Regions from separate parts of the Paraburkholderia sp. BL23I1N1 genome, predicted to be linked through region 1. Evidence: riboswitches for the same ligand, from Rfam matches in the RefSeq annotation. Region 1 holds a riboswitch; the other holds the start of a gene.
What was found. Region 1 has a riboswitch for ZMP and ZTP ahead of glyA (serine hydroxymethyltransferase). Riboswitches for the same ligand answer to the same signal wherever they lie in the genome.
Positions count from the first base shown of each region.

Region 2: it holds a riboswitch for ZMP and ZTP, as region 1 does, so the genes downstream of both, B0G76_RS22585 (tetrahydrofolate dehydrogenase/cyclohydrolase catalytic domain-containing protein) here and glyA (serine hydroxymethyltransferase) in region 1, are expected to answer to the same signal.

Region 1 covers NZ_RAPV01000002.1:1,148,365-1,159,571, reverse strand. Annotated here, with positions in the region: gene B0G76_RS37890 (DUF3318 domain-containing protein) at 1-301, shown strand, start outside; gene B0G76_RS37885 (type IV pilin protein) at 400-831, opposite strand; gene B0G76_RS37880 (hypothetical protein) at 842-1,222, opposite strand; gene B0G76_RS37875 (PilW family protein) at 1,407-2,216, opposite strand; gene B0G76_RS37870 (hypothetical protein) at 2,213-2,584, opposite strand; gene B0G76_RS37865 (GspH/FimT family pseudopilin) at 2,704-3,264, opposite strand; gene nrdR (transcriptional regulator NrdR) at 3,470-3,952, opposite strand; gene glyA (serine hydroxymethyltransferase) at 3,959-5,206, opposite strand; ZMP/ZTP riboswitch at 5,373-5,481, opposite strand; gene ydfG (bifunctional NADP-dependent 3-hydroxy acid dehydrogenase/3-hydroxypropionate dehydrogenase YdfG) at 5,720-6,466, shown strand; gene ybgC (tol-pal system-associated acyl-CoA thioesterase) at 6,537-7,016, shown strand; gene tolQ (protein TolQ) at 7,172-7,849, shown strand; gene tolR (protein TolR) at 7,860-8,303, shown strand; gene tolA (cell envelope integrity protein TolA) at 8,300-9,304, shown strand; gene tolB (Tol-Pal system beta propeller repeat protein TolB) at 9,444-10,736, shown strand; gene pal (peptidoglycan-associated lipoprotein Pal) at 10,769-11,207, shown strand, end outside.
Region 2 covers NZ_RAPV01000001.1:4,824,970-4,842,440, forward strand. Annotated here, with positions in the region: gene B0G76_RS22555 (porin) at 1-328, opposite strand, end outside; gene B0G76_RS22560 (ABC transporter permease) at 437-1,150, opposite strand; gene B0G76_RS22565 (ABC transporter permease) at 1,147-1,836, opposite strand; gene B0G76_RS22570 (ABC transporter substrate-binding protein) at 1,869-2,657, opposite strand; gene B0G76_RS22575 (M20 aminoacylase family protein) at 2,704-3,873, opposite strand; gene B0G76_RS22580 (LysR substrate-binding domain-containing protein) at 4,039-4,992, shown strand; ZMP/ZTP riboswitch at 5,358-5,441, shown strand; gene B0G76_RS22585 (tetrahydrofolate dehydrogenase/cyclohydrolase catalytic domain-containing protein) at 5,597-6,448, shown strand; gene B0G76_RS22590 (nuclear transport factor 2 family protein) at 6,740-7,114, opposite strand; gene B0G76_RS22595 (LysR family transcriptional regulator) at 7,218-8,171, shown strand; gene B0G76_RS22600 (MFS transporter) at 8,357-9,481, opposite strand; gene B0G76_RS22605 (helix-turn-helix transcriptional regulator) at 9,480-10,031, shown strand; gene B0G76_RS22610 (hypothetical protein) at 10,554-10,883, opposite strand; partial or broken gene B0G76_RS22615 (helix-turn-helix domain-containing protein) at 11,199-11,510, shown strand; gene B0G76_RS22620 (dihydrodipicolinate synthase family protein) at 11,523-12,428, opposite strand; gene B0G76_RS22625 (4-hydroxyproline epimerase) at 12,776-13,732, shown strand; gene B0G76_RS22630 (FAD-binding oxidoreductase) at 13,729-14,856, shown strand; gene B0G76_RS22635 ((2Fe-2S)-binding protein) at 14,849-15,157, shown strand; gene B0G76_RS22640 (FAD-dependent oxidoreductase) at 15,154-16,512, shown strand; gene B0G76_RS22645 (AraC family transcriptional regulator) at 16,733-17,471, shown strand, end outside.

The DNA of each region.
Region 1 (11,207 bases):
GCTCAAATTCATTCTGCCGGGCTTCGGCGGCATGCGCATGGGTAGCAGATCGAAGGCGGGCATCCTCAATGCAGGGAGCATTGGCGCGCTTCTCAAACAGTACCCGCTCATCAGTTCGATCGCTTCGATTCTGTTGGCCAAGCCGCTGCGCGCGACTATCGTAGCGGGCGCAAAACCCACGCTCAAATGGGGTAGTCTTGCGCTGGCCGGGTGGGAAGCGTATCGAATCTGGAAGCAGATGAAGAATGATTCCGCCAAGTCGACCAGGGGCAAGAAAGAGCCTGTTGATAGCGGGTATTGAAACGCGGTGCAAAAACAGGCTATTTGTTTGCCGTTGCGCTTTGATCCTCGGGTCGGCTCGTTCCCAGTAGCGCTTCCTGGCGTGTATTCCAGTGCTCCCTAGCTCGTATTCCAGCACTCGCTGCCTGGCGGCGCTGTAGCGTTTGCGCTGCTTCGGTTGCCCCGCACCCCTGTCGCATCCAGTGTGAAGGTGCCGCATGCATCGTCGCGCATCGGGCCGAATTCGATCGGCGTTGCCTCTACCGAATAGCCACCGTTTGCGTCGTCCGCCGGCAGCACTTGCAACCGGTAGAGTGGCGTGCCGAATTGCGGCGCCTGATCCAGACCCGGTGGCAGTGTTGCGGTCCCATTGCCTGCCGCTCCCTCGACGAATTGCGCTGCCCGATAAAGAGCGGATGCCGCGTCAATCCTGTGTGTTCGCGCGACATGGCTCCGGTATGACGGCACGGCAAACACGACCAGCGCCGCGGCTATTGCCAGCGCGATCATCAATTCAAGCAGCGTAAATGCGGATGTGCGCGGCCTCGTCATAAACCTCCCGTCAAAATGGGCGTGCGGCGACGCGACGCCAATGGCGCTCGATCTGCCCGCCTGCGATCACGAGCTCCATCTGCAACCACACCTGCGACTCTTTGGTCCGACCGAAGCCACGCGTAGTCAACAAATACGCTCTGGCATCGGCGCGCGTGCCCAGACGCCAGGCTTCGATCAGACATTGCGGCGCACGCAACGATCCGGGCCATTGCGCGACCGGCACGACGGCACCGGCCTCAAAGGCGGCTTCGTGCTTCCATTGCGTCGGCTCGCCGGATGAGAGCGGCGCCACCGGCTGCGGCTCGAAAGCCGTCGCGGCGACAGCGTTCCGGGCGCACAAGGTCAGCGCCGAATCCGCTGCATGAAATGCCTGCAAATAGTCGCGCACATTGTTGGCGCTGCGCGCGATGTTGCGAACCAGGCCGCGGAGGTGGTCAACATCATCGCGGAAATCAGCAGGACGATCGGCAGGACGATACCGCGATGGCGAACACGCGATCGACGACCAGTACGGATAAGACGTGTCAATCGTTTCGATGAAACGCGGAGCGTTGGGTTACAAAGGCCTCCGGTCACAGGGCGTCCGCCGCGTGATTGCGTATCGCCACCCGCCTCGAGAAAGCCTGCCGCGCCCGCATGTCGACGCCAGGAACGCTCGCGCCGTCGCAATCGACATAGCGCACACGCCGTCCTTGCGGCGCGCCGCGGACGAGCACGCAGAGATCGACGGCGACGATCTTCGCCCATTGAGCGGCCGTCACCCCCGACGCGTCTATTGCGCCCAACCCGCCGACCGGCCAGTACTTGAGTCGCACGCGCTCGACGCCTTCTACCAACGGCTGCGCGGACCCCGCCTTGCCATTGCCTTCACAGTAAAGTTCCGGCTCGCCCGTCGACCCGCTGATCCTGGCGAAGTATCGGTTGACCACCAACACACCCTGCCCATTGAGTGCCGCATTGTTGCTCGCTACAGCCTTGCCGAGGCAGTCGGTCGATTGGCCGGTCGTTGACGCCCACGTCGAGACGTTGTCCCCGACATAACGAACCACGATGCCGTCGGAGCGGCTTGCCAGCGCCTCGCAGACAAGGTTGTCGTCCGCACCGGTCGGGCGTCCTCCCGAACAACCGAATAAGGGTGGCGGACTATTGAACCTCACGACGTCCGCGGGCACGAAGCCGGCCATTTGAAGTTGCTGACCCATCAGCGTCAGCGCGCTCAGGCCGGCTTCGCGGATTCGCATCGCATCGCCCGCGCGCTCGAACACATTACGCTGCGTTGTATAGAGCGAAACCACGCCTGCGGTCACCACCAGCCCAAGCGCAATTGCGATCACAAATTCGACGAGCGTATGACCGCGTGTGCTGTCTATACGGCGCTTCATTTCGCGAACGCCAGCGCGACGCATGAGGCGCTTGTTGGAACCTCCGCACCACCACACGACTCGGGTTTGTCGATGACATCGTTGGCGCGTGGCGTGTCACGCAGCGCCGTCCATGTGACACGTGCGAGCAACACGCCGCCGCTTTCCCCTACCGACGCTTCGCCCCGCGGCAACAGGGCGGTTGCTCGCGCGCTCCATTGCCTGACCGACGAATCGCCTGCCGAGGGCTCGCGCATCGCTTCGGCAACGGAATCGGCAATCCACGCCGCGTGCTCGCGCATCGCCGTCGCGCGGGCCTCGCGCGCAGTCCACAATTGACCGGCGATCAATCCGAGCGCCGTCACTGCCATCAGGGCAATGGCCAGCATCACTTCGATCAGCGAACTGCCCGCATGCCTTGTTGAACGCCTTGACGAGCACCTTGTGGAGGGCCTTGGTGGGCACCTTGCCGGGACGTTACGCGCCCATAGGTTCGAAGGATGTCGGCTCATGACGCCGCTCCACACGCGCTCTCGACAATCCGCGCACGACCTCCCGCCGCGACGCGGATGCAACGCCGCCACTTGTCCCCCTTAGTCGCTTTCGACGGCACGCGTGGCGCGATATCAAAGCTGCGAAAGGTGCCGATCAACTGCCCCGCCGGCGGCGCAAACGTGAGATTTGTCTGCGTCCCGGTGATGCTGACCGCTGCAAGCAAAGGATGCGCGCGCAATAGCGAGACCGTGCCACCTCGTTCGACCAGGACGGCCCAGCCGCACGACCAGTCGGTGACGCCATTGCCGCACGCTTGCCCTACGGCAAGACAATGCCGCGCCGCGTCGATTCGGCATACGGTGACGCGAGCACCGCGGCGCAATGCTTCGCTGCGCGCATAGGCGAGCGTCGAAGCAGGCGCTTTCGCGCGTGCGTCAACCTGATCCCGCACGTGCCATGCAACGAACGATGGCGTCGCCATCACCGCGATGACCGCCTGCAGCGCGACAACCGCCAGCGTTTCGACAAGCGTAAAGCCGCGGCGTGGCCTCAAACAGACTGCATCCCAATTCATCTGCATCCCTGATCGTTTCAAAGAATACAGTCAATCTAGCGATTCGCAAACGGGTCGACAATCGGCCGAATGGCCAGGTGGCACTCAGACGCTATCCCGCGCAAAAATGCACGCGTAACGAACCATAACGGGAGCGGAGATGCAGAAGCGCGAACCTACGCAGCGGAGAACAGAAACTGGGGCGCAACTTCAGGCGCGACAGCAATCAGCGCTTGCGGGGCGGCTTGGGAGGAGAAGAGGCACGGCGAAATTCCTCGATCACGTCCTCGAATTCGGAGACGTCTTCGAAGCGCCGGTAGACAGAGGCGAAACGAACATAGGCAATGGTATCGAGCGCACGCAACTCGTTCATCACGAGTTCGCCGAGGCGCTCGCTGCGCACCTCACGCTCGCCGCTGCCGAGCAGTTGATACTCGATGCGGGCGACTGCCGCGTCGATCGCGTCCGCCGCAACCGGGCGCTTGCGCAGCGCCAGTTGCATGCTTGCGACGATCTTGCGGCGGTCGAATTCCGTGCGGCTGCCATCCTTCTTGACGACCGACGGCAACGCCAGCTCGACCCGCTCATACGTCGTGAAACGTTTGTCGCAGGCCGGGCAGCGGCGGCGCCGGCGAATCGTCGCACCGTCTTCGGATACGCGGGAATCCACAACTTGCGTATCGGCGTGACGGCAGAAGGGGCAATGCATGGCGGCTTAGCCGTAGACCGGGAAGCGCCGGGTCAGCTCGGCGACTTGCGCACGCACACGTTCAATCGTGGCTGCGTCTTCCGGGTTGTCCAGCACGTCGGCGATCAGGTTACCCACCTGCTCCGCTTCCTTGACGCCAAAGCCGCGCGTGGTCATGGCGGGCGAGCCGAGGCGCACACCGCTCGTGACGAACGGCTTTTCCGGGTCATTCGGAATCGCGTTCTTGTTGACCGTGATGTGCGCCGCGCCGAGCGCAGCTTCCGCTGCCTTGCCGGTGATCTTCTTCGCGCGCAGGTCAACCAGCATCACGTGGCTTTCGGTGCGGCCCGAGACGATGCGCAGACCGCGCTTGACCAGCGTTTCCGCCAGCACGCGCGCGTTCTCGACGACTTGCTGCTGATACACCTTGAACTCCGGCGACAGTGCTTCCTTGAACGCAACGGCCTTGCCGGCAATCACGTGCATCAGCGGACCACCTTGAATGCCCGGGAAAATTGCCGAGTTGATCTGCTTTTCGAACTCGGCCTTCATCAGGATCACGCCGCCGCGCGGGCCGCGCAGGCTCTTGTGCGTGGTGGTGGTGACGAAGTCGGCGTGCGGCACCGGGTTCGGGTAGACGCCCGCGGCGATCAGGCCGGCATAGTGCGCCATGTCGACCATGAAATACGCGCCAACCGACTTGGCGATCTTCGACAGGCGTTCGAAATCGATACGCAGCGCGAATGCGGAAGCGCCCGCCACGATCAGCTTCGGCTTATGTTCCTGAGCCAGTTTTTCAGCGGCGTCGTAGTCGATGTCTTCGGCTTCGTTCAGGCCGTAGCTCACCACGTTGAACCACTTGCCCGACATGTTGACCGGCGAACCGTGCGTCAGGTGACCACCGTGCGCGAGGCTCATGCCCATGATGGTGTCGCCCGGCTTGAGCATGGCGAAGAACACGCCCTGGTTCGCCTGCGAGCCGGAGTTCGGCTGCACGTTGGCGGCTTCGGCGCCGAACAGTTGTTTGACGCGGTCGATCGCGAGCTGCTCGGCGACGTCGACGTATTCGCAGCCGCCGTAGTAGCGCTTGCCCGGATACCCTTCGGCGTACTTGTTGGTGAGTTGCGAGCCCTGCGCAGCCATCACGGCCGGGCTCGTGTAGTTTTCCGACGCGATCAGTTCGATATGCTCTTCCTGACGGCGGTTTTCCTGCTCGATGACCTTCCAGAGTTCAGGATCGACGTTGGCGATGGTGCTTTGGGCTCTGTCAAACATACGGATTCCGTTGAGTGTGTTCAGGTTGACCGGATCGTGCGCCGAATCTTGCGTAGAGGGTACGCAACGCTGCTGGCGGCTGGGCCAGCCCTGACGTGGCGGATAGAGAGTCGCCGCACACGCGAGGCAGGACAGCCACCGCCAGCGCAGATCAATGCGCGCGGATCACGGCTGCCCAGGCGAACGGCAAAACGGCACCCTGCGCTTCACGGTGGGTTGTTCCACCTTGAGCCCGATTGCTTGAACCGGTTCTATCGCCAGTCACGCAGGGTTGAGCGCGTTAGTTTATTGGAAGAGGATCGAATAGGCAACCGGCTTGCTGGCGGGCCCGCGGACGCTCGCGAAGCCGGCCATGGTGCTGCCGGGAGCGGCGCCCAAACATCTGAAGAAAACGCGCCCGGAACCCGCTCAGCCTCCCTGCCCCAGCCGTTTGTGCGGCTGGTTCATCCTTGCCGCAGCGCCGCATTGGAAGTAGGCTTGGGACCTTTCTCTTTTACCAACCAGGGAACTGCAATGATCGTGTTCGTCACCGGAGCGTCCGCGGGATTCGGCGCCGCTATCGCCCGCGCTTTCGTCAAGGGCGGCCATCGCGTCGTCGCCACCGCGCGCCGCAAGGATCGCCTGCAGGCACTCGCCGACGAACTTGGCGACGCACTTCTGCCGTATGAGCTCGACGTGCGCGACCGCGCCGCCGTCGAAGCCGTGCCGGCCTCGCTGCCCGCCGATTTCGCCGCGCTCGACGTGCTCGTCAATAACGCCGGTCTTGCGCTCGGCATCGAGCCCGCGCAAAAGGCGAGCCTCGACGAATGGAACACCATGATCGAGACCAACTGCACGGGCCTCGTGCAGGTCACGCACGCACTCCTGCCCGGCATGGTGGAGCGCAACCGCGGCCACATTTTCAATCTGGGTTCGGCGGCCGGCAACTGGCCGTATGCGGGCGGCAACGTCTATGGCGCCACCAAGGCATTCGTGCGCCAGTTCAGTCTGAACCTGCGCGCCGATCTGGCCGGCACGGCATTGCGCGTGACCGACATCGAACCGGGGCTGTGCGGCGGCACCGAGTTCTCGAACGTGCGTTTCCGCGGGAATGACGAAAAAGCAGCCAAAATGTACGAGAACGTACAAGCGCTCACACCCGAAGATATCGCCGACTCGATCTACTGGATCGCCACCCGTCCCGCTCACGTCAACATCAACACGATCGAACTGATGCCGGTGGCCCAATCGTTCTCCGCTTTGTCGGTTCATCGCGGCTGAAAATCCGGCTGAGGCCCGCCAGACGGGGCACACATCTTGAAACAGACCTCGTGGTGTGCGTTCCGGTAAAATGCGCGGCATGAATATGTCGACCAGCCAGCCCGGCACGGAAATCGGCTTCACGTGGCCAATCCGCGTGTATTACGAAGATACCGACGCCGGCGGCATCGTGTTTTACGCGAACTACCTGAAGTTTTTTGAGCGGGCGCGCACTGAATGGCTGCGCGCGTGTGGCGTCGACCAGAATCGGCTCGCCGACGAAACGGATACGATCTTCATCGTCCGCAGCACAGCAGTCGACTATCGGGCGCCGGCCAGGCTCGACGATGTCGTCAGCGTGGTAAGCCGAATCGAGCGTCTTGGCCGCGCATCCGTCGATTTTGCGCAGGAAGCGTGGCGTGACGGTACGCTGCTTGCCACCGGCGCCATCCGGGTCGGCTGTGTCGACCGCGTTGCGCTGCGGCCGGCCGCGATTCCTCCACCGGTTCTCGCCGCGCTGCGGCGCGGGCCGGGTGTGAACGGCGGCGGTATGTCAACGGACAACGACTGAACCCCGTTGTTACGGGGCCAGTGAACTCATATCGATCAAGCAACACAAAGCATGGTTCGGCTTGCAATATCGCCGATGCTTCCGTTTTGCTCACGGCAAGCTTCGAGTGACCTTGCAGCCGGACGCCCCCTTCCGGGACGTTAAAACGAACCTTTATGAACACTACACAAGATCTGTCGATCGTTTCTCTCGTACTTAATGCGAGCCTGCTGGCGCAAGCCGTCATGGCGCTGCTGCTTCTGCTGTCCCTTTTGTCGTGGACTTTCATCTTCCGCAAGTGGTTTGCGATCCGCCGGGCGCGCGCGCAAACTGAACGCTTCGAACGCGATTTCTGGTCGGGCGGCGACCTGCAGGCGCTCTATCAGAGCGCTGCGAACAATCGCCACACGATCGGCGCACTGGAACGGATTTTCGAGTCCGGCATGCGTGAATTCCTGAAGGGTAAGGAAAAGCGCCTGAACGATTCAGGCGCGATTCTCGACGGCGCACGCCGTGCCATGCGCGCCGCGTTCCAGCGTGAAATGGACGTGCTCGAGGCAAATCTGGCGTTTCTCGCGTCGGTTGGCTCGGTCAGCCCGTATATCGGCCTGTTCGGCACGGTGTGGGGGATCATGAACGCCTTCCGCGGCCTCGCCAACGTGCAGCAGGCTACGCTTGCGAACGTCGCGCCGGGCATTGCCGAAGCACTGACCGCCACCGCAATCGGCCTGTTCGCCGCGATTCCGGCCGTGGTCGCCTACAACCGCTACGCGCACGACATCGACCGTCTGGCGATCCGCTTCGAGACCTTCATCGAAGAGTTCTCGAACATTTTGCAGCGTCAGGCACAGTAAGGAGTCCACGATGGCAGGCTCTTCTTCCAGCATGCGCGGCAGCCGTTCGCGCCGCGCGATGGCCGACATCAACGTCGTGCCGTACATCGACGTGATGCTCGTGCTGCTCGTGATCTTCATGGTGACCGCGCCACTCGTCGCCCCGTCGATCGTCAATCTGCCGACCGTTGGTGGCGCTGCACCCCAGCAGCAAACGCCGCCCGTGATCGTGAACATTCGCGCGGACGGCAATATGAGCGTCAAATACAAGGACGATTCCGGCGCGCAGCAGCAGGAAGACATGAGCAAGGCCGATCTGCGCGGCTTTATCGCCGACCGTGCGCAATCGCATCCTGACCAGCCGGTCGTGATCGCCGCCGACAAGACCGTGAAGTACGAGGTCGTGATGAATGTGATGTCCGAGCTGAAAGCTCAGGGTGTCAAGCGCGTTGGACTGCTCGTCAAATCGCAATGATCCGCAAGCATTCCGAATACCCGCTCCAGCCTCCGCGTGAACGCGGCACCGGGCGAGCCTTTGCGTTCGCGCTGGTGATGCATGCGCTGCTCGGATTCTTTCTGTACCACGGCATTCAGTGGCAGAACAGCACGCCGGCCGGCGCGGAAGCCGAACTGTGGACCGAGGTGCCCGATACGGCCATCCCGCGCCTGCCTCCTCCGCCGCCCGTGCCTGTCGCCCCTGCCCCGCCGCTGCCGGACGAACAGGCCGATATCGCGCTGCAGGAAAAGAAACGCCAGCAACAGGAAGCGGCCCGCCTCGCGCAACTGGCAGAGCAGCAGCGTCTGCAGAAGCTGCAAGCCCAGCAGGAAGCCGAGGCGAAGCGCCAGCAGCAACTGGCGGCCGATCAGGCAGCGCAGCTCGCCGCGCAAAAAGCGGCGGCGGCCAAGCAGAAACAGCTGCAACAACAGCAGCAACAACAGGCCGAGAAACTGAGGCAGCAGCAATTGGCCGACCAGCAAAAGCAGCAGCAGGATCAGCAAAAACAGGCTGAAGCTGACGCGCAGAAGAAGGCCGACGCGCAGAAAGCGGCGAAGGCCAAGGCTCAGGCCGATGCGGCGGCGCAGACCAAGAAGCTGGATGCGGAACGTCGTGCGCGGCTTGCCCAGATGCAAGGGTCGGCGGGCGGCGAAGGCTCGAGCGGCAATGGGCTTGCGAAGAGCGGCACGGGTAGCGGTTCGGGTGGCACGGCGACATCGCCGGGTTACGCGGACAAGGTGCGTCGTGTGGTCCGCCCGAACATCTCGTGGGGTGGCGAAACGGAAGGTCTGGAGACCGTCATCTCCGTACGCTGCTCGCCGACAGGCACGCTGCTCGACGCGCAGATCGCGCGCAGCAGCGGCAACTCGGCGTGGGACGACGCGGCACTGCGGGCCGTTCAGCGTTCCAATCCGATGCCTCAGGACATCGACGGGAAAACGCCGACCAGCTTCAAGATTACGTTGCGCCCAGCAGGTTGATTGCAACAGTTTGACAGTCAGTTGACAGCAGACGCCGCGCCCCGTCCAGCGGGGCGCGCCCGGGAACGAATTAGCTATTCGCGGGTCTCTCTGCTGTCATGAAGTGTTAGTAAAACCGTTTTTGGGGAAACCATTCAGCATGAGTTTGATGACCAAGCTAGGCCTGCGGACACTTGTAGCGTCGTGCCTGATCGCCGTGGGCGGCGCCGCCAACGCACAACTCAACGTCCTCGTGACGGGCGTCGGGTCCACCCAGTTTCCGATCGCAACGGCGAATTTCGCCAATGAAGCGAACTCGCCGCAACAGGTCAGCACAATCGTGCGTCAGGATCTGCAACGCAGCGGGAAATTCACGAATATCGACGCGGGCAGCACGCCGGTCGCAGAAACCGATTCCGTTGACCTCGGCAGCTGGAAGGCCAAGGGTGCCAACGCGTTCGTGTCGGGCAGCGTCAACCGTCTGCCGAACGGCCAGTATGAAGTGCGTTTCAAACTGTACGACACCGTCAAGGGCGAAAGCCTCGGCGGCCTCGTGCTGGTCAGTCCGGAAAGCGGGCTGCGCATGAGCGCGCACAAGGTCGCGGACTACATCTACGCGAAGCTGATGGGCGGCCGCGGCGTGTTCGCCACGCGCCTCTCGTACGTCATCAAGACCGGCGGCCGTTATCAATTGCAGATTTCCGATTCGGACGGCCAGGACGCGCACATTGCGCTGTCGAGCCCCGAGCCGATCATCTCGCCGGCATGGTCGCCTGACGGCACCAAGGTCGCTTACGTTTCGTTCGAAAAGAAGAAGCCGATCGTCTACATCCACGATCTGCCTACGGGCCGTCGCGTGGTCGTATCGGACCAGAAGGGTAACAATAGCGCACCGGCGTGGTCGCCGGACGGACGCACGCTGGCCGTCGCGCTCTCACGCACCGGCAACACGCAGATTTTCTCCGTCAACGCGGACGGCAGCGGCCTGCGGCGCCTGACGCAAAGCAGCTCGATCGACACTGAGCCGTGCTTCTCTCCTGACGGCCAGTCGATCTATTTCACCAGCGACCGTGGCGGCCAACCGCAGATCTACAAGATGTCGGCCCAGGGCGAGAACGCCGGCGCCGCGCAACGCGTGACCTTCACGGGCAGCTACAACACCAGCCCGCGCATCAGCCCGGACGGCAAGCAACTCGCTTACATCTCGCGCGTCGGCGGCGGGTTCAAGCTGTACATCCAGGACCTGCAAGGCAATACGGCCACGGGCCTGACGGACACCACACATGACGAATCGCCGAGCTTCGCGGCGAACGGTCAGTACATTCTTTACGCCACACAGGTGAACGGCCGTGGCGTGTTGGCCGCAGTATCGACCGACGGTCGCACTCGGCAGGTCCTGTCCGTTCAGGGCGGCAGCGTACGCGAGCCATCCTGGGGCCCGTTTATGCAGTAACGTTGATGCAATAACACAAGGAGAGTAACAAAATGATGTCCAAACTTCGTTTCGCATTTGCCGTATTGATGCTCGGTGCGCTGGCCGCATGTCACTCGGGCGTCAAGCTCGACGAAAACGCTAACAAGGGTGGTGCAGTTTCGACGCAACCGAATCCGACCGATGTCGCTCAGGTCAACGTCGATCCGCTGAACGATCCGAACAGCCCGCTCGCCAAGCGCAGCATTTACTTCGACTTCGACAGCTATTCGGTCAAGGACGACTATCAATCGCTGCTGCAACAACACGCGCAATACCTGAAGAGCCATCCGCAACGTCACGTCCTGATCCAGGGCAACACCGACGAACGCGGCACCAGCGAGTACAACCTGGCACTCGGCCAGAAGCGTGCTGAAGCTGTGCGCCGTTCGCTGTCGCTGATGGGCGTGACGGACTCGCAAATGGAAGCCGTGAGCCTCGGCAAGGAAAAGC
Region 2 (17,471 bases), on a different contig from region 1:
CCGTCCCGTAGCGCTCGCTTTCGATACCGACGTATGCCTGGCGCCCAAATCCAAGACCGCCTTGCGCCAGCTTGCCAGTGTTCACATTGAAACCGCTTTCGATCTGGAAAATCGCCTTGAGGCCGCCACCCAGATCTTCGCTGCCTTTCAATCCCCAGCGGCTGCCTTGTGCATAGCCACTTGCCATTTCATAAACGTGGCTTCCACCGACGTTGTTCGTGTAATCGAACCCCTCGTCGATGAGGCCATACAAGGTCACACTGCTTTGCGCAAATGCCGAAGTCGCACATGCCGACGCTATTGCCGCAAGGATGAGTTTATTCTTCACTTAGTTTTCCTAAAAATAATGGATTTGATTCGTTATATTTTTCTACTCGACTACCTTGGACCTACAGAACGATTCGCGTGATTTGGCGAATTGAGCAGCACAAGGCTGTCATCCACCACGCGGTTTCAGATAGGCCAGAAGACGCTGCTCAAGGCGCCGGAACACCCAGACGAGCGCAAAAGCAATCGTCGCGTACAGCAGCGCAGCAATACCGAAGGCCTCAAATGACGCGTACGTCGCCGAATTGACATCGCGCGTCACTTTCAGAATGTCCGGAATCGTCGCCGTGAAAGCGAGCGTCGTGGAATGCAGCATCAGGATCGCTTCGTTGCCGTACATCGGCAACGCACGGCGCAGCGCCGACGGCAGGATGATTCTCCGGTAGACGGTCAATCTGGACATCCCCACGGCAAACGCAGCTTCGATTTCGCCGTATGCGGTCGCCTTGATCGCTCCGGCAAAGATTTCCGCTGCGTAAGCGCACTCGTTCAACGCGAATGCAAGCAGCGTGCAGTTCATCGCATCGCGAAAGAATGCGTCGAGCAACGCATTCGTACGCACGACCTCCAGGCTGTAGAGTCCCGTATAGCAGATCAGCAATTGAACGTAGAGCGGCGTTCCCCGAAACACGTAGGTGAACAGCCAGACGGGTAACGACAGGAAGCGGTTGCGCGACGCCCGCGCCACCGAGAGCGGCAGCGCCAGCATAAAACCGAGTCCGAGCGATGCCACCAGAAGCCACAATGTGACCGCTAGGCCGGTTAGCTGAAAGCCGTCGGTGTACAGGTAGTTTTGCCAGTACTGGTGAAGAATATCGATCATGCCACCACGCGCCTCACACCCGCTGAGTAACGTACTTCAAGCCGCCACAAAACCACGTTGGACAGTGTGGTGATGGCCAGATAGATCGCACCGGCTGCCACCGTAAGCAGAAAGAAGTTCTGCGTCGACTTGCCGGCATCCTGTGCCGCCTTGACGACGTCCGACAGTCCGATGATCGACACCAGCGCGGTCGCCTTGACAATGACCTGCCAGTTGTTACCGATGCCTGGCAACGCCAGACGCATCATCTGCGGAAACATGATGCGGGTGAAGACCTGCCAGTTGGACATGCCGAATGCCATACCCGCTTCCAGCTGTCCCCTCGGCACTCCCATGAATGCACCGCGGAACGTCTCGGTGAAGTACGCTCCGTAGATGAAGCCAATCGTAACGACGCCGGCCGAGAACGGATCAATATCCACCTGGTTGAATCCGAGCACGTCCGTGATATGGTTCAGCGCGATCTGGATGCTGTAAAAGAGCAGCAGCATCAGCACGAGATCTGGCACCGCCCTGATCAATGTCGTGTAGGCGGCACCGATTCGCGCCAGGTAACGACGGCTGGACAGTCTGGCCGCAGCGCCGCAGAGTCCCATAACAAACGAAACAAGCAGCGACAGCAGAGCGAGCTTGATCGTTTCGCAGGTGCCGGCCACGAGTGCCGGCCCGAAGCCTCCGAGTATCATTTTGTCGCCTTGAATGGCTGGCTCAGGCCGTCTCACTTCGCGCCGTAGATATCGAAGTCGAAGTACTTCCTGTTGATGCGTGCGTAGGTTCCATTTGCCAGGATGGCGGTCAGTGCCTGATTGAATGCCTCACGCAACGCTGCGTCTTCTTTGCGAAGACCCAGACCGTCGCCAAGACCGAAATACTTCGGGTCGTCCAATGCCGGACCGGCAAACTTGTAGTCCTTGCCCTCGGGCTTCTTGAGAAAGCCGTCGCTCGCTTCTATCGATGCCTGAAAGGCTGCATCCAGTCGCCCTGAGATCAGGTCCGTGTAGACCTGATCCTGGTTCTGGTACGAGATGATCTGCACGCCAGCCGGTTGCCACTGCGCTCTCGCATAGTCTTCCTGGCTCGAACCCTGTTCGACGCCGACCCGCTTACCCTTTAGCGAAGCGGCGGTCGGCAGCAGATCGGAGTTGCGCCTGACAACCAGCCGGGCCGGCGCGTTCGATATCTTGTTCGTGAACGCGATCTGCTGCATTCGCTTTGGCGTGATGGTCATCGACGACGAAATCGCGTCGAACTTTCTCGCCAGCAGTCCGGGAATCATGCCGTCGAAGCTGGTCTCGACCCAGACACACCGCGCATGAAGCTCGTCGCAAAGTGCATTGGCGATGTCCACGCCAAAGCCAGTCAGCTTGCCGTCGGGCGTTTTGAACTCCAATGGCGGGTACGTCGGATCCACTGCCAGCCTGATTTCCTTGCCGGACCAGTCGGCAGCAATTGCGTTGCCTGACAGCGCCACCAAAGCGAACGAGATTGCCGCAAGCGTCTTTTTCATGTGTTTCTCCTCAACGTCGTGATGGAAGGGGGGTCATGCGAATCGTTTATGCCAGAAACCGCTCGGTCAGCTTGACCCAATAGCTGGCGCCTACTGCCAGACAGTCGTCGTTGAAGTCATAGCCGGGGTTGTGTAGCGCACAACTGCGCTCACCGTCGCCATTGCCGATCACGAGGTAGCTGCCCGGGCATTTTTCGAGCATGCACGCGAAGTCCTCGCTGGCAGTGAAGGGCTTGAGGTCGTCGATGATGGCTTGCGCACCGAGCCACTCCACTGCCACCTGGCGCGCGAAGTCCGTCTCCTTACCGTGGTTGATCAGCACCGGATGACAACGGAAGTAGTCGATCTCGGCGTGCGCACCGAAACTCGCCGCCTGGCCTTGCACCAGTTCGTGAATCCGGCGTTCGAGCAAGTCGCGCACCTCTGGCGCAAGCGCCCGGACTGTCAGCAGCATCTCTGCCGACGGCGGGATCACATTCGACGCGATGCCCGCATGAATCGATCCAACACTGATGATGGCCAGATCGCGCGGACTCACGTTGCGTGACACGATGCTTTGCAGCGCCGTCACAATTGACGCACACACCACGATCGGGTCAATGGTCTTGTCGGGTGCCGCACCGTGTCCGCCACGGCCCACCACGCGTACTGTGACGGTGTCGGCGGACGCCATGAATGCGCCGCCGAAAAAACCAAGATGGCCGGCCGGATACCCCGGAACGTTGTGCAAGGCAAATACCGCATCGCACGGAAAACGTTCGAAGAGACCGTCGTCCATCATCTTTTGCGCACCGCCGAGGCCTTCTTCAGCGGGCTGGAAAATGAGGTTCAGCATGCCGGAAAAGGCTCGCGACTCAGCCAGGTACTTTGCTGCGGCAAGCAACGTGGCCGTGTGTCCATCGTGGCCGCATGCGTGCATGATGCCGTCGTTCCGGCTGGCATAGGGCAAGCCCGTCGTTTCCGTGATGGGAAGTGCGTCCATATCGGCGCGCAATCCAAGCGACGGCCCCGGTCCGTTCTTTAAGGTGCCGACCACGCCGGTTTTACCCACGCCGCGTGTGACCCGATAGCCCCACTTGCTCAGGCATTCGACGACGAGTTCGCTGGTCGCCACCTCCTGAAGACCCAACTCCGGGTGCGCATGAATGCGGCGGCGCAGGCCGATCATTTCCTCACGAATCGCGGCGATGCCGGGCAAAACGAAGTCTTGAACCATAGATGAATTCCTTTGAGGAGCCAACAGACAGCGTCGTCGCGCGAGCGCATTCGGCGTCCTGGCTGCGTAGCTGTCTACACTGGTCGGAATGCTATTCAGCGAAATTTCGAGGCGGAAGCAGCAGTTTTGTTATGCTGACAACCATTTGTTGTCGGGAGTGGTTTCGTGAAGCTTCATCAGTTGCAGGCGCTCGTCGCAAGTGCGGAAACGGGCAGCATCAGAGCGGCCGCGCGGTCATTGGGGATTTCCCAGGCCGCAGTCACGCGCGCGCTGCGCGAACTCGAAGCCACCGAGCAACTGCCGTTGCTGATACGCGCGCCTGAAGGGATCAGCTTCACCGAGTACGGCAAAGCGTTGTTGACGCATGCGCGGCTGGTCCTCAATCAGTTGGAGCACGCGCAGAACGAACTGGCCAGGTTACGCGGCCGGGCGGAAGGACGGCTTAGCGTCGGTGTGACGCCGTGGATCACACTGACGTTTCTGCCAGAGACTGTCTTGCTGTTCCGCAAGCGAATGCCCGATATCCAACTGGAACTGTTCGAGAGCCTGATGGCAGTCGCACAGCCGCTTTTGCGTGCGGGCGATATGGACTTCGTAATCGGGCAGTTGCATCCGTCGGCGGTCACGCAAGAGTTTTCCTGCGAGCCCGTTTTGAACTACGAGACGGCGGTGATGGTCCGCGAGGGACATCCACGTCAGGACTGCCGTTCGATTCACGACCTGCTGGATCAGGACTGGGCGCTGAATTTCGCGCCCGATGGGCAGGACGCGCTCATCGATTATCTGTTTACGCGCCATGGCGCGCAAATCGATACGCGCCGCATTGTGCGGGCGCATTCACTGGGGACGTTGCAGACTCTGGTGGATCGGACCGATATGTGCACGTGGTGCCCAACCATTCTAACGGCGGCGGCGCCGTTCAAAGGGCACCTGGCAATTGTGGCGTTGCGAGAAGCATTCGAGCCAAGACAACTGGGCATTGTCACCCGACGCAACAGCACGTTAAGCGGAGCGGCCTCGTGTTTCATCGAGTGCCTCCTGCAAGTGATCCGCCAACACGCAAGATCGGCGAAGAAAGAAGATCTTGTGTTGTTTGATACATTGACCTTGCTCTTTTGACCATCACGCCGTTGGCCTGCCGAATCGAGTCCTTGCCTGAATGTCCGGTACCCGGGGCGGAATTGACGTTCGAATGTCTATCCGAGAGTGAGGTCGACCGGCCGCAACTGGCCGATTGGGTGAGGTCGCCAACGGCCGCTTAGTGGCACGCCGTTTGCAAGATCTGGATTTGGCTGACTGACCGGTTTGAAGAAGGTTGTCTGACCGAAGTGGGTCGCGTGCCGCCAATCGCCAAAAGGCACAGACCGGCCAGTTACGGTCAGTCGCCGCAGACACCTGAATCGTTGGCAATCCACGTCTTTGCTTTCGACGACTGATCAGACGCTCACCCGCCTTGCGTAGCCGCAAAAAAGCTGATTAAAATAACGCGTCTACGTGACTGGCGAGCAATAGATGGGTCACCATCGGGAAGCGTAGACGCTCGAATGCCGTTCGCCTGGGCATCTTGATTAATTTCTTTGAGACTGCCCATGATGATTGCCAAAATTCCTTCTCTGCCTATGCGGCTCGCGCTTAAACAATCGCGCTCCCATGCACTCCCGCTTTGTCCTGTTCAGTATCTGAGCCTTGCCGGTTCAGAATTGGTCATGCAAGGGGAAAACGCATGAGCACACTTCTCGACGGTAAAGCTGTAGCCGCGTTGCACGAGCGGGAACTATGGGAACGCGTTGCAGCCCTCAAGGCAAGAAGTGGCGGCCAGACGCCCATACTTGCCACGATCCTTGTAGGCGATGATCCTTCGTCGGCGACCTACGTCAGCATGAAGGGCGACGCATGCCGGAGAGTCGGTATGGACTCGATTGTGATCAAGTTGCCTGCGAGCGCAACGACGGATGACGTACTTTCCGCGATTGATGGACTCAATGCCGACCTGGCGGTGCATGGCATTCTGCTTCAGCACCCGGTGCCTGCGCATGTGGACGAACGCCTGTGCTTCGACAGAATATCCATCCTCAAGGATGTGGATGGCGTCACCAGTCACGGTTTTGGCCTGATGGCGTTAGGGGAACCCGCCTTCGGGTCGGCAACGCCCGCCGGAATCATGCGCTTGCTGGCTCATTACAAGATTGATGTATCTGGCAAGCGGGCCGTGGTCGTAGGACGCAGTCCCATTCTTGGGAAACCGATGGCCCTCATGTTATCGAATGCGAACGCGACGGTCACGCTATGCCATTCGAAGACACTAAATCTTGAAGCGGAAATTCGACATGCCGAAATCATTGTCGGCGCAGTAGGGAAGCCGAACTTCATTCGTAGCGACTGGATCAGCGACGGAGCAATTGTTATCGATGCTGGCTACCATCCCGGAGGTATAGGCGACATTCATCCCGATGGTCTGATGGGCCGATGCGCGGCGGTGACACCGGTTCCCGGAGGTGTGGGGCCGATGACTATTTCAACGCTTATCGCCCAAACCGTCAGTGCCGCCGAACGTGCGTGTGCAGCCATTCAATGAATGTTCGCTATCGATAAAGTTGACGGGCCGCTGTGGGTCGACGTTGTGGGTCGAAATGGGTCTGCCGAGCGACGCACTGTTAGCGTGCTCAACTTTTGCGATGCCGCAGGGATCGCCGGTATCAACCACCAGATACGTAAGCGTTGCTCGAGCACCGTCTAGACCTTTGACGCCAAAGTGGACAAAGTAGGCCCACCAGACAAGTGGTGGAGACTACTTTGTCACCTGAGATAGCGATAGCCGCGAGACTGACGCATAAGGGTACCCCCATACGGCCTGCAGTTCGGCTCTTCAGTCGAACGTACGCATGACGGCCGACGCCTTGGTTGCAATCAGCCAGCTGCCCTCCACCTTATGCATGACGAAGTGATCGTTGAACAGCTTATTTCCAATCCGCACTCTCACCGTTGCCGTTGAAAGGCTGTCCGAGATGTTCTCCATGGAGAGGATCGCCTCATCTCTGGGCGCACCCGTGGATCGAGGACTCGGCCGCCCGTTGATGAGCACCGCATATTCCGGCGACGACAGGATGTGCAGCTCGCCTTCGTGAACCCACTGAACAAGACAGTTCGGGTGGAAAACTTTATTGAAGTCACGGCTCTTCGGCTCATAAGCCAAATTGAAATAGTCCTCAATTAATGCGACTACGGCTTGGGTCTGTGTCATTGCGGGCTTTCCTCAGTGGTTGAACGACTCGTACAATGAACGATCCTCCCGCTCTCGAATAGTGCGAACCGATCATCGCTGCCATTACAGGAAGACATAGATCATGGAAGACATCGCTGGAGGAGTAGTTAGCGGCTTGATTGCGCTTGCAGCCCTGGCCGAGTCCAAGAGCTTTGGTCGCGCAGCATCTCGTCTTGGCAAGACGCAGCCTGCGATAAGCCGTGCCATTCAACGATTGGAGGACCGCCTGCGGGCGAAGCTCGTGCATCGCACCAGCCGACACGTTGAAGTGACAGACGCTGGGCATGAGCTATTGTCAAAAGTGCTGCCGCTACTTCAGGGGATCGAAGAGGCGACGGTCGGCGCCTCGGATCAAACTTCAGTCGTCAAGGGAACGCTCCGTGTAGCGTGCGATGCTGCGTTCGCCCGTCTTGTGCTGGCTCCGGAGTTGGCCCAGTTCCTGAAGAATCACCCCGCTCTTCAACTGAAGCTGGAGACCCGCAACGACCTCACAGACCTGGTGAGCGACGGATTCGATCTCGCTATACGGTTCGGACCGCCAACCGTTTCAACCTTGGTCTGTCGAAGGCTATACAGTCCGCGGATTCTTACTGTGGCCGCGCCGTCCTACCTGGACCAACGTGGTCGACCGAGGTCGCCGAAGGATCTGGTCGATGACGGCCATGAATGCATTCTGGCCATCGACCCGGCTACCGGCAGACCTTTCGAATGGGAGTTCTGGCGTGGCAATGAGAAGGTGAAGGTGGCCGTTAGCGGGAACCTGACAGTCACGGATGCGGGAACCAAACTCGGGGCCTGTCTTGCAGGCTACGGGATCGCTCAGGTAATCGATCTCGGGATCGACGCGCACCTGCGTACTGGTACGCTAGAGCCGGTCCTGACGGACTGGCCGGACGAGACATTTCCTCTTTACGTCTACTACCCCAGCCGGAACCACGTTCCAGCCAAGGTGAGAGCGTTCATCGACTTTGTCGTCAGCATGATGCCGCATTCATCGCGAGGGCGCCAGGCGATGTCGCTCGGGCCTGCATCGTGATGAGACGTTCGCTACGTACACCGGATCGGCGTCAATCGGCAGATTGACGGCTGGACTTCGCTTGCCGAGAAAAAAGCTGCAATCGTTACTCGCGCGCCAGTCCATCTGTCCGCCGATACAGCGACAAACGTCGCGCTATCCAAGTATTGCGCGACATGGCCGGTCATGTTGACGCGCGCCCACCATCAATCGCCGCCGGGTTTCAGCGATCGAAAAACCATGCAGCCGGCCCCAAGCGCAATTAGCGCCAGTGCGATGGCAAATGCAGTGGCACCGGCTGCCAGGCCAAAGAGGTCGATCGCGTAGCCGGTCATGACGGGCAGCAGCCCCGCCGGCAGATAGCCGCCGATGTTCATGACGGCAATGGCTTCGGCCCTGCGAGTGTCCGGCACATGCAGACCGATGAGCGTCAAGCCGCCCAACTGCCCAAGGCCTTGCGCTACCCCCGCGAACAGCGCAGCGGCCACCAGAACGGACGCCGACAGCATATGCACCGCGGCACATAGTGCACACATCGACAGGACGGTCGCCGTCGTACCTACCACGAACAACGCAAGTACTGACCAACGCCGCACGGCGAACTGAACTCCCGTTGCAGCGAGAAACATCGCGCACGCCATGCCGCCGGCAAGCAACGGGCTGCGAACTTCGAGCAGACGGGCGAGTAACGAAGGCCCCAAAGCAAGCACAAACGATGTTGCAGTAATGCCAGGCCCGAAAACGCCGATACCGGCCGCGACGTGCCGTCGATTCATCGCCGGGACCGACGGCAAATGCAGACGCGCGACATTGCCAGTTGCCCTTGCTGGCCTGCCAAGGGGCAACCGCCACGCAATGACGAGAGCACTCAGCAGCACGAGAAATTCGATACCGAAAACCAGCGCTACCGGATGCGCGACTGTTTGCGCAGCGCCGCCGGCCAGCAACGGCCCGAGGCCTGCGCCGAGAACCATCGCTACCGATGCGAGCAGTGCTGCCTGACGTCGACGCTCACCACCGCCGAGGTCCGCCACGGACGCCATTCCTGCCGACACAATGACACCGACCGCGATACCCGTCAGCAGTCGGGCAACGGCAAGCGTTGCAATGGACGTTGCGCTTGCGAACAACGCACATGCGACCAGCGCCACAAGGATACCCGGCAGAAGAACCGGCTTGCGGCCGTAACGATCCGATAGCTGTCCGGCGACCGACAGCGTGCCCAGTAGTCCAAGGATGTAAAGGGCAAAGATGACCGTCAAGGTGCCGGATGAAAAACCGAGCGTGCGTTGCCAGACCACATACAGCGGCGTTGGGGAATTGGACAGCATGAACACCGACGTGACCGTCCATGCGGCGCACCACATGTCAGGTGAAATGTGCGCGGACGCGCGGCTGGATTGCACTGCGGCAGTGTCGATCACGGTAACCTTCCTTGTACGAGTTTTTTCGTACTATAGCTTAGTTCGAAAAAACTCGTACTGTGATAAAGTCGTGAACATGAAAGGCACGACTTACCATGACCTGGCCGCTGCAGTACCTGCCAACCTTCCCGATCCGCTGCCGGAACCGGCAGTGTCCGATTTGCGTCTGGACGCGATATTCAGTGCACTGGCCGACCCGTTGCGCCTGACGATCGTCCGCCGGCTGTTGCTGGAATCCGAGGCGTACGACCACCCGTGCAGTTGGTTCGGTTTCAATCGTGCGAAATCGTCATTGACCCATCACTTCAAAGCGCTGCGTGAAGCGGGTGTGATTCGTCAGCGTCAATATGGGCTCGAGCGACGCAGCCGTGTGCGAACCGAGGATCTTGATTCGCGATTTCCGGGACTGCTGCAACTGGTGACCGCATGGGACCCGTCCGACGACAGACAGGGCTGAGTCCGCCCGTGTCGTCTATTGGCGGATCGATGGCTTTGTCGCGCACGTTGCTCGCATCGTCGCAGCCGGAGCTGGCTAGGCAGCTAGCATTTCGAACAGCCGCTTTTGGGAGGTCCGAGCGTCTCTTCAGGGTCGGAGAATAGGGGTAGGAAACGGCGTTCGCCGTCCCCTCTCTCCGAACCCGGTGTGCAGTTTTCCCGCGACAAATGTGATCAAGCTATACGGTCCTGCATGCACAGCATGCGGCAAACCGCTTCGCACGCCTATCGCGAGCTTTTGTGCGGCGTGTGGTGCAAATCGCGCAGACTGAGCCACACGAGATGTGACTGAATCCACAGCAGAGTTGCGTGTTTAAACGTCCGTTATGCGGGACCGAGAGTGACTCTATCGGGTCGATAGCGGGCGGGCAGGAAATTGACGAGCGTAGCCGATGGCGTAGGTCGTCGCTCAAACCTTTATCTGGCGGTCCGCGGGTGCTGCTGCATCAACGGTACCTCACCTACCTGCCTCGTCTCTTTGCCGTTACGGCGATTTTCTGACACCGGCTACGTCGTCGGATGTGCGGAGCGCTGCGTTCGCCGCGACAAGCAACTTTGCATCGTGGTCGCGCAGCGATACATCCAGCGCGTCGAAAGCCTTCTGCAACTTGTTCTGACCCGGCTTCGTCCCCTTGCCACTTTCCGAAATGGTTTCGGCTTCCTTTTTCAGTCGCTTCGCAAGCTTCGCCGCGAAACGACTGTCAAGTGTCCCTTCCCGGACAAATTCATTGATCTGCTTTGACAGGCTAACCAGCGTGGCTTCGGTGGTTGCAGTCGGCTCGTCGACATTGTCGGCGGGGGACTTCTTGCTCATCAGCGTTCTCCGTAGTAATCCTCCCGCAGGGAGCAGAAGGGAAGCAGCTTTTGCCGACCACGATAGTGACACGATTGGCCACGGTCGAGTTTGCGTCTTGGAGGATCTCCACGCGCGCTGGTTGCATTATATTTGCGGCGCTCATTACACGGAGACGGAGAGCTGCCGACCCTTGGCGCCCTGTTCATAACCCTTCGTAAGTGATTGATTTTATTAGGACGTGTCAGCTTGTTTTTACATTCGGTTCTTGCCCCAACAAACTGCCGTAAACCTATGTTTTTGCGACAGAATCGTGCGATGCGGGGGCCATAACGTTTCGATACGCATCGCCAGCTTGTCATGCTGCGCGGCCAGCCGGTCCCGCTATCGGGTACGCAATACCGGCTGGCGTCGCTGTTCTTTTCCAATATTGGCCGCGTGATGTCGCGCGACCATATCTTCGCGATGCTTTGGGGCCGTAAGTTCCGCGAGTTCACCCGCACGATTGACAGCCACGTGTCACGCCTGCGCCTGCTGCTCGAGATCGAGCCGCAAAACGACTTTCGGCTTCAACCCGTTTACAAGAGCGGCTATCGGTTGCTGCACCTGCGGCAGGCCGAAACGGATGCGCAGAAGCAGGCAGCCTGAACGTGCCGCAGCTTAAACCTGCGGCAGCGTCGGCCGGATTTCGATCGCCCGGCGGATCAGCGCTTCGACAGCCTTGCGCTCGTCCCCGGCCAACGGCAGGCGCGGCGGCCGGACCGGCTCCGTGCCCAGCCCGACAATCGTCTCGGCCAGCTTGATGTTTTGCACCAGTTTCGACGAGACGTCGAGCGCGAGCAGGGGCGCGAACCAGCGATAGATCGCTCGCGCTTCTTCAAGACGGCCCGCCTTCAATAACTTGTAAATCACGACCGTCTCGCGCGGAAACGCGCATACGAGACCGGCCACCCAGCCGTGCGCACCCATCAATAGCGCTTCCATCGCAAGGTTGTCGACCCCGCACAGGATCGCGAAGCGGTCGCCGACCACGTTGATCAGATCGGTCACGCGCCGCACATCGCCGCATGATTCCTTGATCGCAACGATCTTCTTTTCGTCGGCGATTTCCGCGAACATCTCGGGCGTCATGTCGACGCCATAGGCCAGCGGATTGTTATAGATCATCAACGGCAGCGCGCTTGCATCGGCAACGCTGCGAAAATGGTGCAGCGTCTCGCGCCGGTCGGACAGATAGCGCAACCCGGGCAGCACCATGAAACCGGCGGCGCCGTGCCGGCTGCCGGCTTCGGCCTGACGGCATGCGTCGAGCGTGCTGTTCTCAGCGATCGTCAGCAAAACCGGTACACGTCCACGTGAGGCATCGACGGCAATGTCGAGTACTTGCAGCTTTTCATCCAGCGAAAGTGTCGACGCTTCGCCGAGCGATCCACACACGATGATGCCGTCCACACCTGCGTCGATCTGTGCCTCGATATTCTTGCCGGTCCATTCGCGATCTATGCTGAAATCCGCGTGAAACTTGGTGGTCACTGCGGGCCATACGCCTTCCCAGATATGCGCCACGACTGCTCTCCTGAGTGTGTTGAGTCGAAGCGCAGTGTAAGCAGGGAAAATGCCGCCGTCTTGCGTGATTCACGCGTGGCGAATGACGATTTCGGCATAGTGGCTATGCCCGTCAGCCCAGTAAGAGCGAGCCAGCCGACTAATTCGGGACAGCGAGCGGAGTGCGCCGAAGTCGCATGGACAGGGCTTTGGCTGCATTCTTAAGTCCGTTTTCCATGCGTTGTTCAGGTGTGGACTTCGCCTCGTCTCAAAGAGTGAAACGTGAGCGTTCAGGCGCAAATACTATGCTGAAATCGTCACTATCCACGCTTAAGCGCACCAAGACGCCGACGCTGGGCATTCCTACCATGTGCATCATGAAAACCCTAGACATCATCGACTCGCACACCGGCGGTGAACCGACCCGCCTGGTGGTGTCGGGTGGTCCCGCGCTTGGCGGCGGCACACTGGCGCAGCGTCTGAACGTATTTCGCACGCAATTCGACGACTGGCGCGCGGGCGTTGTCACCGAACCGCGCGGCTCGGATGTGGTGGTCGGCGCGCTCTTGTGCGAGCCGGACGATCCCGGGTGCGCGGCCGGCGTGATCTTCTTCAACAACGTGGGGTATCTCGGCATGTGCGGGCATGGCACGATCGGCCTCGTCGTTTCGCTCGCGCACATGGGGCGGATCGGCCCCGGGCGTCATCGGATCGAGACGCCGGTCGGCATCGTCGAAGCGACGCTCAACGAGGACGGCAGCGTGGCCGTGCGCAACGTGCCGGCTTATCGTTACCGGCAAGGCGTGCAGGTGGACGTGCCGGGCTACGGCCTGTTGAGTGGCGACATCGGATGGGGCGGCAACTGGTTCTTTCTCGTCGCCGATCATGGGCACACGCTGGAGGCATCGCGTATCGCGGAGCTGACCGTGTTCAGCGCGGCAATCCGCGAGGCGTTGACCGCGCAGCGCATCACCGGCGCAGACGGCGCCTTGATCGACCACATTGAGCTCTTTGGACCCGGCTCGCACGACGGCATCGACAGTCGCAGCTTCGTCCTCTGTCCGGGCAGCGCGTACGACCGCTCGCCTTGCGGTACTGGCACGAGCGCGAAAATCGCCTGCCTCGCCGCCGACGGCAAGCTCGCCGAAGGCGCGGTGTGGCACCAGGAGAGCATTATCGGCAGCGTATTCGAGGCGAGCTATCGTCACGCCGATGATGGCGTCTCGGTGATTCCAACCATCACCGGCCACGCGCACATCATGGCCGAAGGGTGTTTGTGTTTCGACGAGCGCGACCCGTTTGCGTGGGGCATCCCCACGGCATGACGGCGGATGCGTTGATCGTCGGGGCCGGCATAGTCGGCGCGGCGTGCGCGGCAGAGTTGGCGGCGTTCGGCATGCGGGTCGAGGTAGTCGACGAACAGGGCATCGGCGGCGGCGCGACGGCGGCGGGTATGGGCCATATCGTCGTGATGAACGACTCGCCCGCCGAATTCACACTGAGCCACTATTCGCGCGACTTGTGGCTGGCGCTCGCGCCGCAGCTTCGTATGCGCGACGCGTTCGCGTGCTGCGGGACTTTATGGGTCGCCGCCGACGATGAGGAATGGCAAGCCGCCCGCGCCATGCATGCCGCGTTCGAAGCACAGGGCGTCTCCGCACAGCTGCTTGACGCGTCCGAACTGCGGTCGTGTGAACCAGCGCTCGCGCAGTCGATGGCGGGCGGATTGCGGATCGAGCACGACAGCATCGTGTATGCGCCCACTGTCGCGGAGTGGCTGATCACGCAATCTTCAGGAGTCGAGAATATCCGCGTGCGACTCGGCGCGCGGGTTACTGCAATCCGTGCTGGCGGCGTGACGCTGGCCGACGGCGAACGCATCAGCGCCGCGCATGTGATCGTTGCCAACGGTCTGGGCGCTCGGCAACTGCTCGGGTCGCTGCCCTTGCAGCCGAAGAAAGGTCATCTGCTGATCACCGATCGTTACCCCGACCTCATTCGACATCAACTGCTCGAGCTCGGCTACATCAAGAGCGCGCATCATGCGGCCGGCACCTCGGTGGCATTCAATGCGCAGCCACGGCCTACGGGGCAGTTGCTGATCGGCTCGTCGCGCCAGTTCGACACCACCGATTCCGCCGTCGACATGCCGGTGCTCGCTCAGATGCTGCGGCGCGCCGCGCAGTATCTACCCGTCCTGCCGACACTCAATGGCATTCGCGCGTGGACTGGATTTCGGGCGGCGTCGCCTGATGGATTGCCGTTGATCGGCCCGGCCGGCGATTTTGCGCCGGGCGTGTGGCTCGCTGTCGGACACGAAGGTCTTGGCGTGACGACCTCGCTGGCGAGTGCAAAGTTGCTCGCGGCGCAGATCACGGGGAGCGCGGCGCCGATTCCTGTCGAGCCGTACTTGCCGGTTCGTTTTGCGCAAAAGGTGGTCCATGACTAAGGCCAATGCAACACGCCTCCATTTGGCGATCGACGGTAGAAGTGTCACGGTCGAAGCAGGTACGACCGTGGCCGCGGCGCTCGTCATGGCGGGCGCGAGCGGCACGCGGAGGTCGATTAGCGGCGAGGTCCGCGCAGCGCTGTGCGGGATGGGTGTGTGCCAGGAGTGCCGCGTCACGATCGACGGCCGGGCGCATGTGTTGGCTTGCCAGACGCTCTGTCGCGAAGGGCAGATGGTGTGTACTGTTGCAGACGCCAGCGCCAGCGCCAGCGCCAGCGCCAGCGCCACGGGCGCGAGATGAAGCAGCAGCACGTCGACATCGTCGTAGTAGGCGCCGGTCCGGCCGGCTTGAACGCCGCGCAGGCCGCGGCGCGCGAGGGCGCCACAGTCGCGCTGCTCGACGACAATCCGCGCGCCGGTGGCCAAATCTGGCGGCAAGGTCTCGGCCATCTACCGCAAGCTCGGTTACACGCGCTGCTCGACGCTTTATCGATGCAGACTCATGTCGCGTTGTTTGCGTCGACCCGCGTGATCGCGCCTTTGGGTTCGCGCGGTTTGCTGCTTGAGTCGGCTGAGCATGGTGGCGTGTCGATCAGCTACGATCGATTGATCCTCGCGACCGGTGCACGCGAGCGGCTATTGCCGTTCGTTGGCTGGACGCTGCCGGGCGTGACCGGTGCAGGCGCGCTGCAGGCGCTCATCAAAGGCGGGATGCCGGTGCGCGGCGAACGCGTCGTGATCGCAGGCAGCGGTCCTTTGCTGATCGCCGCGCTCGCTACCGCGCGTGCTGCCGGTGCGAAAGTCGTTGCCGTAGTGGAGCAGGCGTCGGCACTCGAAGTTGCCCGCTTCGGCATCTCTCTGTTGAGCGAGCCGGTGAAGTTGCGGCAAGCCGTTGCCATGACGCGGGGCTTCGCAGGCGTGCGTTACTTGACCGGCAGCATCGTCCGGCAAGTGGTTGGCGAGGGCCGCGTCGAGCGCGTGATGATCCGGCGCGGCCAGCAGGACGTGACGCTTGATTGCGACCGTATCGCGTGCGGCTATGGACTTGTACCGAACATCACGCTTGCGCAAGCGCTCGGCTGTGCGATCGGCGAAGCGGGTGAGATTGTCGTCGACAGTGAGCAGCGGACTTCAGTGGACGGTGTGCTGGCGGCAGGCGAGTGCACGGGTGTCGGTGGTGCAGAGTTGGCGGCTGTGGAAGGCGAGATCGCGGGTCTCGCGGCAAGCGGCGCCGTTGCACGCAGCGTATCTTCGAACGGCACCTCTGCGAATAGCACCCCAGCGAGCAGTATCTCCGCGAGCGACACCTATGCAAACCGCGAAGCGCTGGACGCGCAACGAGCCCGTTGGCGGCGTTTCGCGAGGCGTGTCGAAGCGGCCTTCGCTTTGCAAGCCGCCGCGCGCACGCCACCGGACGATGCCACGTTGCTCTGCCGTTGCGAAGACGTCAGTCTCGGCGAAGTGCGCGTCTATCCGGATTGGCGCGAGGCCAAGCAGCACACTCGCTGCGGGATGGGCGCATGCCAGGGGCGAATCTGCGGCGCCGCGGCCGGGCTGTATTTCGGTTGGCAAGCCGGCGCTCCACGGCCACCGTTCAGTCCGGCGCAAATCGGCACATTGATGGCGGCGAGCGCGGACCAGGCTCCGTCTGAATGACACCGGTATCCTGACGCTTGCCGGATATTGTCGTTGGCGGCGCGGCCCTATAATCAATCGCACACGCCAACCGTCCAATTGCGCGAACGAATGCATCGGCGAACGCACGGGTGAATGCGCGAGCACACCCGGTAAGCGAACCGCTAAATGCTTTAGCCAATGCTCCGACGGACGCAGAGTCAACAGCCCGAACAACCGCCCCAACCACGGAACCCGCTTGATGAACACGCTGGCTCATCCGCTCGAACCGGACGACGCAACGCTGTCCGGCATGCTGTCGCATTTCACTTTGCTCGAGCCCGTGTTCGACGCGATGCCGGACGTCGTGTTCTTCGTCAAGGACGCGCATGCTCGCTATGCACTGGTCAATCGCACCCTGGCTTCGCGCTGTGGTTTCAAGGAAAAGGCCGCCTTGCTCGGCAAGACCGCCGAGGACGTCTTCCCGCGCCGCTTCGGCCGCATTTACACGGCCCAGGACAAAGCGATCATCAGCGTCGGCAGCCAGATGATCGATCAGCTGGAACTGCACCTGTATCCCGGCCGCCAACCGGGCTGGTGCCTGACCTGCAAGCAGCCCTTGCGCGATCCGGCGGGCAAGGTGGTCGGCCTCGCCGGCATCTCGCGCGACCTGAAAGCGGACGAAAGCAATCATCCCGCTTACGGCCGGCTCGCCGCGGTGGTGCAGTCCATCCAGGAAAACTACGTGCAGCCGTTAAATCTCAAGCAGCTTGCGGCAATGGCGGATATGTCGGTGGCGCAACTGGAGCGCTACTTTCACAAGGTGTTCCATTTGACGCCGCGCCAGGTATTGCTGAAAACGCGGCTGGACGCCGCCACGGCGCTACTGGTCTCGCACGACAAGGTCACCGACGTCGCCGCGCTCTGCGGCTACACCGACCACAGCGCCTTTACGCGCCAGTTCAAGGCGACCGTCGGCGTCACGCCGACCGAGTACCGGA